2 regions of the Mesorhizobium sp. M0909 genome follow, and region 2 is predicted to be linked to the other one. Evidence: predicted binding sites of a transcription regulator. Region 2 holds the regulator's gene; the other holds the start of a gene.
The links. Region 2 encodes LexA, which represses DNA repair genes until DNA is damaged. Its sites were predicted from a motif close to TGTTCNNNNTGTGTTCNG; they were not measured.
Positions count from the first base shown of each region.

Region 1: a site for LexA is predicted at 2,229-2,246, ahead of NKH83_RS23775 (PA0069 family radical SAM protein). Genes of this name have one in related genera too.

Region 1 is NZ_JAMYOA010000017.1:52,911-58,040, forward strand. Features, by position in the region: gene moaB (molybdenum cofactor biosynthesis protein B) at 1-468, shown strand, start outside; gene NKH83_RS23765 (phytanoyl-CoA dioxygenase family protein) at 502-1,476, opposite strand; gene NKH83_RS23770 (glycosyltransferase) at 1,666-2,169, opposite strand; gene NKH83_RS23775 (PA0069 family radical SAM protein) at 2,321-3,475, shown strand; gene rnhB (ribonuclease HII) at 3,644-4,339, shown strand; gene NKH83_RS23785 (F0F1 ATP synthase subunit B) at 4,598-5,089, opposite strand; gene NKH83_RS23790 (F0F1 ATP synthase subunit B) at 5,100-5,130, opposite strand, start outside.
Region 2 is NZ_JAMYOA010000012.1:3,953-9,082, forward strand. Features, by position in the region: gene NKH83_RS19025 (ComEC/Rec2 family competence protein) at 75-2,540, shown strand; gene lexA (transcriptional repressor LexA) at 2,534-3,268, opposite strand; gene kynU (kynureninase) at 3,710-4,957, shown strand; gene NKH83_RS19040 (hormone-sensitive lipase) at 5,054-5,130, shown strand, end outside.

The DNA of each region.
Region 1 (5,130 bases), on a different contig from region 2:
CTCGCCGACGACAAATCCGGGCAGACGCTGGCCGACCGTATTGCCGAGGCCGGCCACATCCTCGCCGCCCGCGACATCGTCACCGACGACCGCGACAAGATCCGCGACAAGGTCCTGGGTTGGTCAAGGGACGAAGCGATTGATGTCGTCATCACCACCGGCGGCACCGGCTTCACCGGCCGCGACGTGACGCCGGAAGCGCTGGAGCCGATCTTCGAAAAGCGCATGGACGGCTTTTCCGAAGTGTTCCACCGCATCTCCTACGACAAGATCGGCACTTCGACGATCCAGAGCCGGGCAACCGGCGGCGTCGTCAACGCCACCTTCGTCTTCGTGCTGCCGGGCTCGCCCGGCGCCTGCAAGGACGCCTGGGACGGCATCTTGAAGCCGCAACTCGACTATCGGCACATGCCCTGCAACTTCGTCGAGATCATGCCGCGGCTGGACGAGCATTTGCGGCGCGGCTGAGGCGAGCCAAGGTGTCAGCCAAGCGACCTCGGTTTAGCGAATGACCGGCTCGCCGTGAAAACGGCGGCGCGAGGGCGGCGACACGCCGAAGCCGACCTCCATCATCAGCCGCGGCGTGCGCGTCGGCACGGTGCCCATATGGAAGCCGAACGGGTCCTCGACAAAGCCGAGGCCGGCCGGCCCGGTCAGCGTGACCGGGCTCTGCTCGCCGTACACGCCCAGCACCTCTTCCGCCGAATGGCCGACCAGCAGCGTCAGCTGGTGCTTCAGGATGCGCCGGTTGTGGGAGCCGCGGACATAGACATGTGGCCCGGTGTCGTTGTCGACCGGCACCAGGTAGAAGAAAAACTTCAGCATGCGCCAGTCATCGAGGTCGAAATGGTATTTGCCGAGCGAGGCCATGTTCTTGTCGGCGTCCGAGACGCCACCGGTCGGAAAGCTCCACCAGATGCGGGTGGTGATCAGCTTGGCCTGGCTGCCGAGATAGTGCGCTGCGATATCGAGAAGCAACGGATCGCGCTGCACGGCGACCGCAGCGTTGCAGTCGAGGACCCGTTCGAAATAGTGACCGCTGAGCAGCGGGCGGCCGAAATGCTTTTCGGCATCGGCGTGTTTTTCGGGCAGGAATTCAAGCCGGCGGTCGAAATTGCCGAAGCATGGCGTGCGCTCGGCGAAGCGGGCGATCTCCTCATGGATGGCGGCCGGCAGAATCAGGCCCGAATAGAGCCCTTCCGTGCGCAGCGCGCGGACGACGGCATCGCGGTCGACGCCGGCGAACATCGTTTCACCGACATTGCGCGCCGGCGGAACGGGCTTTGCGCCGCGCCAGTGCAGGCGCCGTGCCGGCATGGTGCGCGCCAGCATGAACATAGGCAGCCATGCCGGATTCTCGCGAAGGTCGGAAAGATAGGTCGGGATGCGGGCGGCGATGCGGCGCAGCGTACCGCCGTTGCGTGCGATCGCCTCGAGGCTTGCAGCGCCGGACTTGTCAGGGCTTGAAAGGGTCATCGGGGTCCTCAAATGTCGAGGGAACAGCATCGACGACAATCGTCGTCACCGCTCCGGCACACCCCAAACCCATTCGCCCGTTTCGCAGGGAATGGTAACCCCCGGCCAGATTTTGTGCAATGCACAATAAGCGACGACCCGCCAGAAAATTTGCTTGGGCGGCATTCCCTAGGCCGGGATGGTAAGCCGTCACTTCCGCGGCGCCACCCAGATCTCGGCGTGGAGCCTTCTTGTCGCCAGGCCGCGGGCGATCGCTTCGGCGCTGCGGGCGCTCTTGGACAGCGCGGCGGCCTGACGCTTGCTGATCACCAAGCCTTCGGCGAGAGCGCGATTTCCGGCAAAGACGCGTGACAGGAAGGGCGCGCGGCTGCCGCGTGCCCGCGAAAATCGCGCCGCCATGGTTTGTCTGGCGGTATGGGCGACGACCTCGTCGATCCAGCCCTCCCCCAGCCGCGCGCCCGGCTCCAGCAAGAGCAGCCAGTCGCCCTTGGCCTGCCTGATGCCCGCAGCGATGCCGCCGCTGACATAGTGGCAGCCGGCATGTTCGGCGACGCGGTGCGTCTGATCGGTCGAGCCGGTGTCGCAGACGAGAACGTCGCGCACTACGCCCTCGACCGCGCCGCCGATCAGCGAGGCGAGCGTGCGGGCAAGGCCCTCCTCGTCATTCAGGGTTTCGATCAGGACGCTGAGCATGTTTAGCCGAATAGCGGAAAGCGCTGGGCAGCGCCAGTTTTTGCGGCGCGCCGCGAGAAAGTTCTTGCTTTGTTCTCATTGATGCGATAGGAATACATTCATGAGCAGAGCGATTCGACAGCGGGCGGACAGTCCCTGGGAAAGGGCCAAAATGGAACAGATCGTGCGTGCCGACATTGCCGCCTTCGGCGCTGGCAGGGCCGAGATGGCGAATGCGATGATCGAGCAGAGCGGCATGCGCGTCCGTCCGGACCGCAATCGCGGCAGGTCGGCGGGCATCAATCCGTCCGGCCGTTTCGAGCCGGTCAGCCGGCATGTGTTCGATGACGGCTGGAATTCGCTGGAGGAGCTGCCGCCCTTCAAGACCGAGGTACAGGTCGAGAAGCCGCGCACCATCATCACCCGCAACGAATCGCCCGATATCTCCTTCGACCGCTCGATCAATCCCTATCGCGGCTGCGAACATGGCTGCGTCTATTGTTTCGCGCGGCCGACGCACAGCTTCATGGGCCTGTCGCCGGGGCTGGATTTCGAATCGAAGCTGTTTGCCAAGCCGGATGCGGCGCGGTTGCTCGACAAGGAATTGTCCAGGGATAATTACCAGCCGCGCACCATCGCCATAGGCACCAACACCGATCCCTATCAGCCGATAGAGAAGCAATACCGGATCATGCGCGAGATCCTCGAAGTGCTGGAGGCGCGCGGCCATCCGGTCGGCATCGTCACCAAATCGGCGCTGGTGACCCGCGATATCGACATTCTGTCGCGCATGGCCGAGCGCGGGTTGGCCAAGGTGGCGCTGTCGGTGACGACATTGGACAGGATGCTGGCCAGAACGATGGAGCCGCGCGCGTCGACGCCGACCAAGCGGCTGGAGGCGATCAGACAGCTTTCGGACGCCGGCATTCCGGCCTCGGTGATGGTCGCCCCGATCATCCCCGGACTGACCGACCCGGAAATGGAGCGCATCCTCGATTCGGCGCAGGCAGCGGGCGCGCGTGAAGCCGGCTATGTGCTTCTGCGCCTGCCGCTGGAGGTCGCGCCGATCTTCAAGGACTGGCTGCTGCGCCACTATCCCGACCGCTATCGCCACGTCATGTCGCTGATCCGTTCGATGCGCGACGGCAAGGACTACGATTCGGAATGGGGCAAGCGCATGAAAGGCTCCGGCCCCTATGCCTGGCAGATCGGCCGGCGTTTCGAGATCGCCGCCAAACGGCTCGGCCTCAATGCCGAACGGCGCTCGCTCAGGACCGACCAGTTCGTCCCCGCTGCCAAGGCAACCGAGCAGTTGATGCTGCTGTGACAAAGCGTCTCGCGCCAGCCGCTTTGAAGCGGCCGCAGCAGGCGAAAAATCCCGTCCGGCCTGTCCTGTCCCCGGGCTTGCAGACGGTAGCCCCCTCCTGGTCCGGTGCCCCGCCCGACCCGGAGGGGACTTGCGGAGAATCGGAGCCGATGCGAACCTCGCCGCACCATGGCTCGCCCGCGTTCCGATTCTCCGCTTCTCTTCGAAATCGTCGAGAAACCCGACTTCTCGTTCGAGACGAGAGCGATGGCCGAAGGCCTTTGGCCGGTGGCGGGGATGGACGAGGCCGGCCGCGGCCCACTCGCCGGGCCGGTGGTGGCGGCAGCGGTGGTGCTCGATCCCGCCAACATCCCCGACGGCCTCGATGACTCCAAGCGGCTGACACATTTGCAGCGTGAGGCGCTGTTCATGAAAATTCTCGGCTCCGCACTCGCCGTGTCGATGGCCTCGGTCAGCGCCGAAGGCATCGATGCCTCCAACATTCTCAGGGCCAGCCTGGAGGCGATGCGCCGTGCAGTGGCCGGCCTGTCAATCCGGCCGAAGCTGGCACTGGCCGACGGCCGCGACGTGCCGCCCGGCCTGCCCTGCGAGGGCAAAGCGCTGATCAAGGGCGACCAGCGCTCGCAGTCGATCGCCGCAGCCTCGATCGTCGCCAAGGTGTTGCGCGACCGAATGATGTGCGGCTGCGGCAGCCATCATGCGCGTTACGGCTTCGAACTGCATATGGGCTACGCCACTGTGCGCCATCGCACGGCGATCGATCTGCACGGGCCGGTGGCGCGGCTCCACCGCGCCTCCTTCGCGCCGTTCCGGTTCGGCGGCACCGAGGTGCTGGAGGAAGAGGGTTTTTCGGGTTTGGATTGAGATTGGCGAAAGCGGCTGAGCGCGTAATCTCCCCCCTCGAGGGGGAGATGGCCGGCAGGCCAGGGGGGTCGCCTCGCGTGAAGCGCCAACGTTCTCTTTCGTCCCACGTGGTGTCGCGCCAGGACGTACCGACCCCCTCTGTCGCCTTTGGCGACATCTCCCCCTCAAGGGGGGAGATTATGCGCTCTGCCGCTTTCGCCAACAAAAAAGCCGCCAGGTTCCCCGGGCGGCTTTCGATGAATTTCTCGACGAAGTCGCTTAATTCAGTTTCGACTTCAAATCCTGCAGGGAGGCGTTGAACAGGTCGGCGCCGGCCTTGGCGTCGATCTTGCCGGCCAGCAGCGCGCGCGCGGCTTCGACCGCGATGTCGACAGCGCTGGCACGCACTTCGCCGATCGCTTCGCGCTCGGCCTGGCCGATCTTCTGCTCGGCCAAGGCGGTGCGCCGGGCGACATAGTCCTCGGTCTTCTGGTGCGCCTCGGCGGCAAGCATGTCGGCTTCACGCTTGGCGGCGGCAACGATGGCCGCCGCCTCCTGCTCGGCTTCCTTGCGCTTGCGCTGGTATTGGCCAAGCAGCTGCTGTGCCTCTTCGCGCAACCGGCGCGCCTCCTCGAGCTCGGAGCTGATCTTGTCGGCCCGCGCATCGAGCGCCTTGGCGATCATGCCCGGCACCTTGATGTAGATGGCGATGCCGAGGAAGATTACGAGGGCAACCGTTGCCCAAAGCGTCGCGAGAGATGTGGCGTCCATGATGCGCTCCTCACCCGGCCACGGATTTGACCGCGGCCGCG
Region 2 (5,130 bases):
AAGTGGGTTTGCGGACTTTCGCGCGTTGCGCGTTCATGTAGCATAGGAGGTCGAGGGCGCAAGGGGCAGACCCGATGGCTGTGCGAGGCCGTGGTGCGGGCGAGGGCGAGGACGCTGGCAGCGGCGTCAGCGAACGCTTGCTGTTCGCCGCTCCCCTGCCTGTCCTGCCGGCACCGGCATTGCTGCCCGCTCCGCGCTTCGATGCTCCGTCGCTGCCGGCCAGCGACCTAGCAACGGTTCCGGTGCCTGCGTCCGAGCCCATCGTGCGCCTACGCCGGCGTTTCCGCCTCCCGTCACCGTCCCGCATCCGCAACAGCGTAACCTCGGCAGCCGGCCTGGAACTCGACCGTGGCGTCGCCTTCCTGCTGGTGCCGGTGTTCCTCGCATGCGGGGTGGTCGTATATTTCGCGCTGTCGGCGGAGCCAGCCTTTCCGCAGCCGATCGCAATCGTGCTCCTCGCGGCCCTTTGTGCCGTCATGTCGCGGTCATGGCCCAGAACCCGCCTGTGCTTCATGGTGGCGCTGCTCTGCGCGCTTGGCGTGCTTGCCGCCAAGTTCGAGACCTGGCGTGTCGGGACGCATGTGCTCGGTTCTGAAATCTCGACGCGGCTGACGGGTCGCGTCGTATCGTACGAACCCATGGCTAGCGGCCGCATCAGGCTGACGATCGATGTGATCTCAACCGCCAGGCCGACGCTGCGCTACATGCCGGAACGGGTCCGCATTTCGGCGATGAAGATACCGGCTGAGCTGGCCGCTGGTTCCGAGATCGCCGGCTATGTGCGGTTGCTGCCGCCGACCGGCCCGGTGCGGCCCGACAGCTATGATTTCTCCTTCGACAGCTATTTCGCGGGCATCGGCGGCAGCGGCTTCTTTCTCGGGAATCCGAAAGTCGTGGCGTCGGGCAGCATGCCGCTTGCCGCGCGGCTTTCTTCCGCGATCGAAGACGCGCGCGAATCCATCGCCGACCATATCCGCAGCCGCATCGGCGGCGCCGAGGGCGAGATTGCTGCTGCGCTGATCGTTGGCGTGCGCGCCGGCATTCCCGAGGAGATCAACGAAGCGATGCGGCGTACAGGCATCTACCACATCATCTCCATCTCGGGGCTGCATATGGCGTTGGTCGCCGGCACCATCATGGCGCTGCTGCGCGGTGCCTTTGCGCTGTTTCCCGACTTCTCATCGCGACGGCCGGTCAAAAAATATGCCGCCGCCGCCGCGCTTTTTTCGATTGCGGCGTACCTCGTCTTTTCCGGCATTGTGGTGGCGGCCGAACGCAGCTTCATCATGCTGGCGGTGATGCTCATCGCCGTGCTGTTCGACCGGGCCGCGCTCACCATGCGCAATCTGGCGATCTCGGCCATCGCGGTCATCGTAGTGTCGCCGCACGAGGTGGTCGGTCCGAGCTTCCAGATGTCCTTCGCCGCGACGGCGGCCCTTGTCGGCGCCTATGCCGGCTGGTCCGATTACCGCACCGGCAGGGCCACCACGCCGCCGCCCCGGCGATCGCCGCTACGCTTGGCCACTCGAAAGGTCCTGCTGGGCATGGGCGGCCTGGCGATGACCTCGATCATTGCAGGGAGCGCCACGGCGCTTTTCGCCATATGGCATTTCCAGCGCGTAGCGCCGCTCAGCCTGTTCGCCAATCTGGCCATCATGCCTATCGTCTCACTGGTCGTCATGCCCTTTGCCGTGCTCAGCGCGCTGGCGATGCCGTTCGGCGCGGATGGGCCTTTCCTCTACGTGATGGGCAACGGGCTGACGGCGATGATCGCCCTGTCCGGGTGGATCTCCGAGCGCTCGCCGATCGATGCGGTCGGACTGATTTCGCTGAGATCTGTCCTTTTGGTGACGATCGCCCTCGTCATTGCCAGCATGGCGACGACCTGGTTGCGGCTCGCGGCAATTCCTTTTGCGCTCGCTGGCTTGCTAACGACAACGCAGACGCGCGTACCCGACGTATTGATCTCGGAGGACGCACGGCTGGTCGCGCTGCCGATCGGCAGCGGTGAGCTCGCGGTCAACCGGGCACGCCCGAATGAGTTCACCATCGACAACTGGAAACGCGCGCTCACATCAGAGGCTATCGTCGCGCCGGAAACACCTGGAAAGAACGATCCGCAATTCGACATTGCCGATCCGGCCGACCTACCGCCGGGCATGCCGTTCATTTGCACGGACGGTCTCTGCCTCGCCAGGCATCCATCCGGCGCGATCATTGCGCAAGCCAAGGACCGCGATACCGCACGGCCAGCCTGCGCCTTCGCCAGCTTGATCGTCATCGACGACGCCACCGCCCATAATCCCTGCTACTACGACCGGCTGGTCCTCGTCGTCACCAAACGGCAACTGGCGCGCGCGGGAAGTGCGGCCGTCTATTTCGATCCACAAGCGGCAACACGCGCCGAAATCCGCTTCGCCGTCGAAAAATCATACCGGCCCTGGCACGTGCAGCGGAAATTTTCACGCGCGGCGCGCGGCCTGCCGCCATACCGCAGGGCCGACAATCCAAAAGCCGGCACCAAGGGCGCAACTCAGTAGCGGCGGATCAGCCCAACGAGCTTGCCCTGCACCTTGACCCTGTCTGGTCCGAAGATGCGCGTCTCGTAGGCCGGATTGGCGGCCTCCAGGGCGATCGAGGCGCCCTTGCGGCGGAACCGCTTCAGCGTCGCTTCCTCCTCGTCGACCAAGGCCACCACGATCTCACCGGGGCTCGCCGTATCGGCGTTGCGGATGATCACCGTGTCGCCGTCGAAAATGCCAGCCTCGATCATCGAATCGCCTTTGACCTCGAGCGCATAATGCTCGCCGCCCATGATCATATCCGGCGGCACCGAAATCGAATGCGTCTGGTGCTGGATAGCATCGATCGGCACACCAGCGGCGATGCGGCCCATTACCGGGATCGAAACGGCGGCGACGACATCATCGTCATTGCCGGCTGCAGGGACGCGCGACGATGTCGGCTTGCCCTGCCGAGGGGCACCTTGCCCAAGACTGCCCTGGATGACACTCGGCGAGAACTTGCGTGCCGCATTGAGGCCGGGGGCGATCGAGTCAGGCAGGCGTAGTACCTCCAGCGCACGGGCCCGGTTGGGCAAACGGCGAATGAAGCCGCGCTCCTCCAGCGCCGTAATCAGTCGGTGGATTCCGGATTTGGAAGCCAGGTCGAGCGCTTCCTTCATCTCGTCGAAGGAAGGTGGGATACCGCTTTCCTTCAACCTTTCGTGGATGAACATAAGCAGTTCGTGTTGTTTGCGTGTCAGCATAGCGACCCCCAACAGAATCAGAAAACAAACCCAGAACAGACACTATCTGTTCCAGTTGTGTTCCGCAACTGTTTAAAGTTTAATGAATACGTTAAGGCTCGGGAAACAAACGACGTCCCCTACCGGCGTACCGTATTTTCGCCGCCGCGAGCCTCATCGCCTTGATTCTGCTTTCGTTTGCGCCCTTCTGGCGTCCCGGAAGGGCGCATTGGCATCGGCCGTCCGCCGGCAAAGGGCACGGAAGTGAACCCCTATCGAATGTGCGGTTTGGTCAATGCACCGTGAACGAAACGAACTCAAAGCGCCAACCTCGGGGTTAAGTCCCGGTTTCCACCGCCTGCTGCTTCTCGCCGGTGGAGCCTTGCTACGCGCTACCCGGTAATGGAAGAACAGTTGATGCGTGTCCGGCGTTGCGTTGGATTTTGGGGGAGCAGGCAAATCATGACGGGAATTCCCGATCTCGTGGCCGTAAAGGCGATGGATGCCGCGGATCCGCTGGGCGCGATACGTGACCGCTTTGTGCTGCCGCAAGGAGTGATCTATCTCGACGGCAATTCGCTAGGAGCTGCTTCACGTGCCGCTTTCGATGAACTGTACAAGGCCGCGACCGAAGAATGGTCGCATGATCTCATCCGCGCATGGAACACGGCCGGCTGGTTCAACATGCCGCTTGAACTTGGCGACCAGCTCGGGCGCCTGATCGGCGCCGCGGCCGGCCAGACGGTGGTCTGCGACACGACGTCGGTCAACATCTACAAGCTGTTGCACGCAGCCATGGCCATGCGACCGGAGCGGCAGGCCATCGTCGCCGAGGGCGATAGTTTTCCGACAGACCTCTACATGGCGGAGGGTGTGGTTTCGACGCGAAAAGATGCGCTGCTGCACCTCTCGGGGGTCGACGCGCCGACCATTGAGGAGCTGATCGACGAACGCACCGCCGTGGTGCTGGTCAACCACGTCAACTACAAATCGGGCGAACTGCGCGACATGCCGGCGCTGACGCGCAGGGCCCAGGAAGCCGGGGCGATGATCGTCTGGGATCTCTGCCACACCGCCGGCGCGATGCCAGTCGAACTCGACAAAGCCAACGCCGATTTTGCCGTTGGCTGCACCTATAAATATCTGAATGGCGGCCCGGGCGCGCCTGCCTTCATCTATGCGGCTGAGCGGCATCTTTCCGATATCCAGCAGCCGCTCACCGGCTGGTGGGGCCATGCACGGCCCTTCGCCTTCGAGCCAGGCTATGCGGCCGGCACCGGCATCCGCCGGTTTCTGTGCGGCACCCAGCCGATCCTTTCGATGCGCACGCTGAAGGGCGCGCTCGACGTCTGGGACGATGTCGACATGACTGCGGTGCGCAAGAAGAGCATCGCACTGGCCGATCTGTTCATCGAGCTTGTCGAGGCAAAGTGCGGCGCTTACGGGCTAACGCTCGAAAGCACGCGCGACGGGGAAAAACGCGGCAGCCAGATTTCATTCATGCATGAGCATGGCTACCAGATCATGCGCGCGCTGATCGAACGTGGTGTGATCGGCGATTTTCGCGCGCCATCGACCATGCGCTTCGGCTTCACCCCGCTCTATGTCGGCTATGCCGATGTCTGGCAGGCCGTCGAAGTGCTTGAGGACATCCTGCGCACCGGTGCGTGGAAGGATGCGCGCTTCGCCATCAAGGCGGCTGTCACTTGAGATTCATGCGAGAGCTGGAATCGTGAGGCTGGCGACGACGCGCCGCGCGATGCTCGCGGCTAGGTTGCAAGGCCATATTGCAAGGGAGGGCGCCGGGTGTTCGAACGTCACATTGCCGATTGGGACAACGCCTATGCCAACGGCGCCAACATAGCCGGCAGCGATCGCTGGCC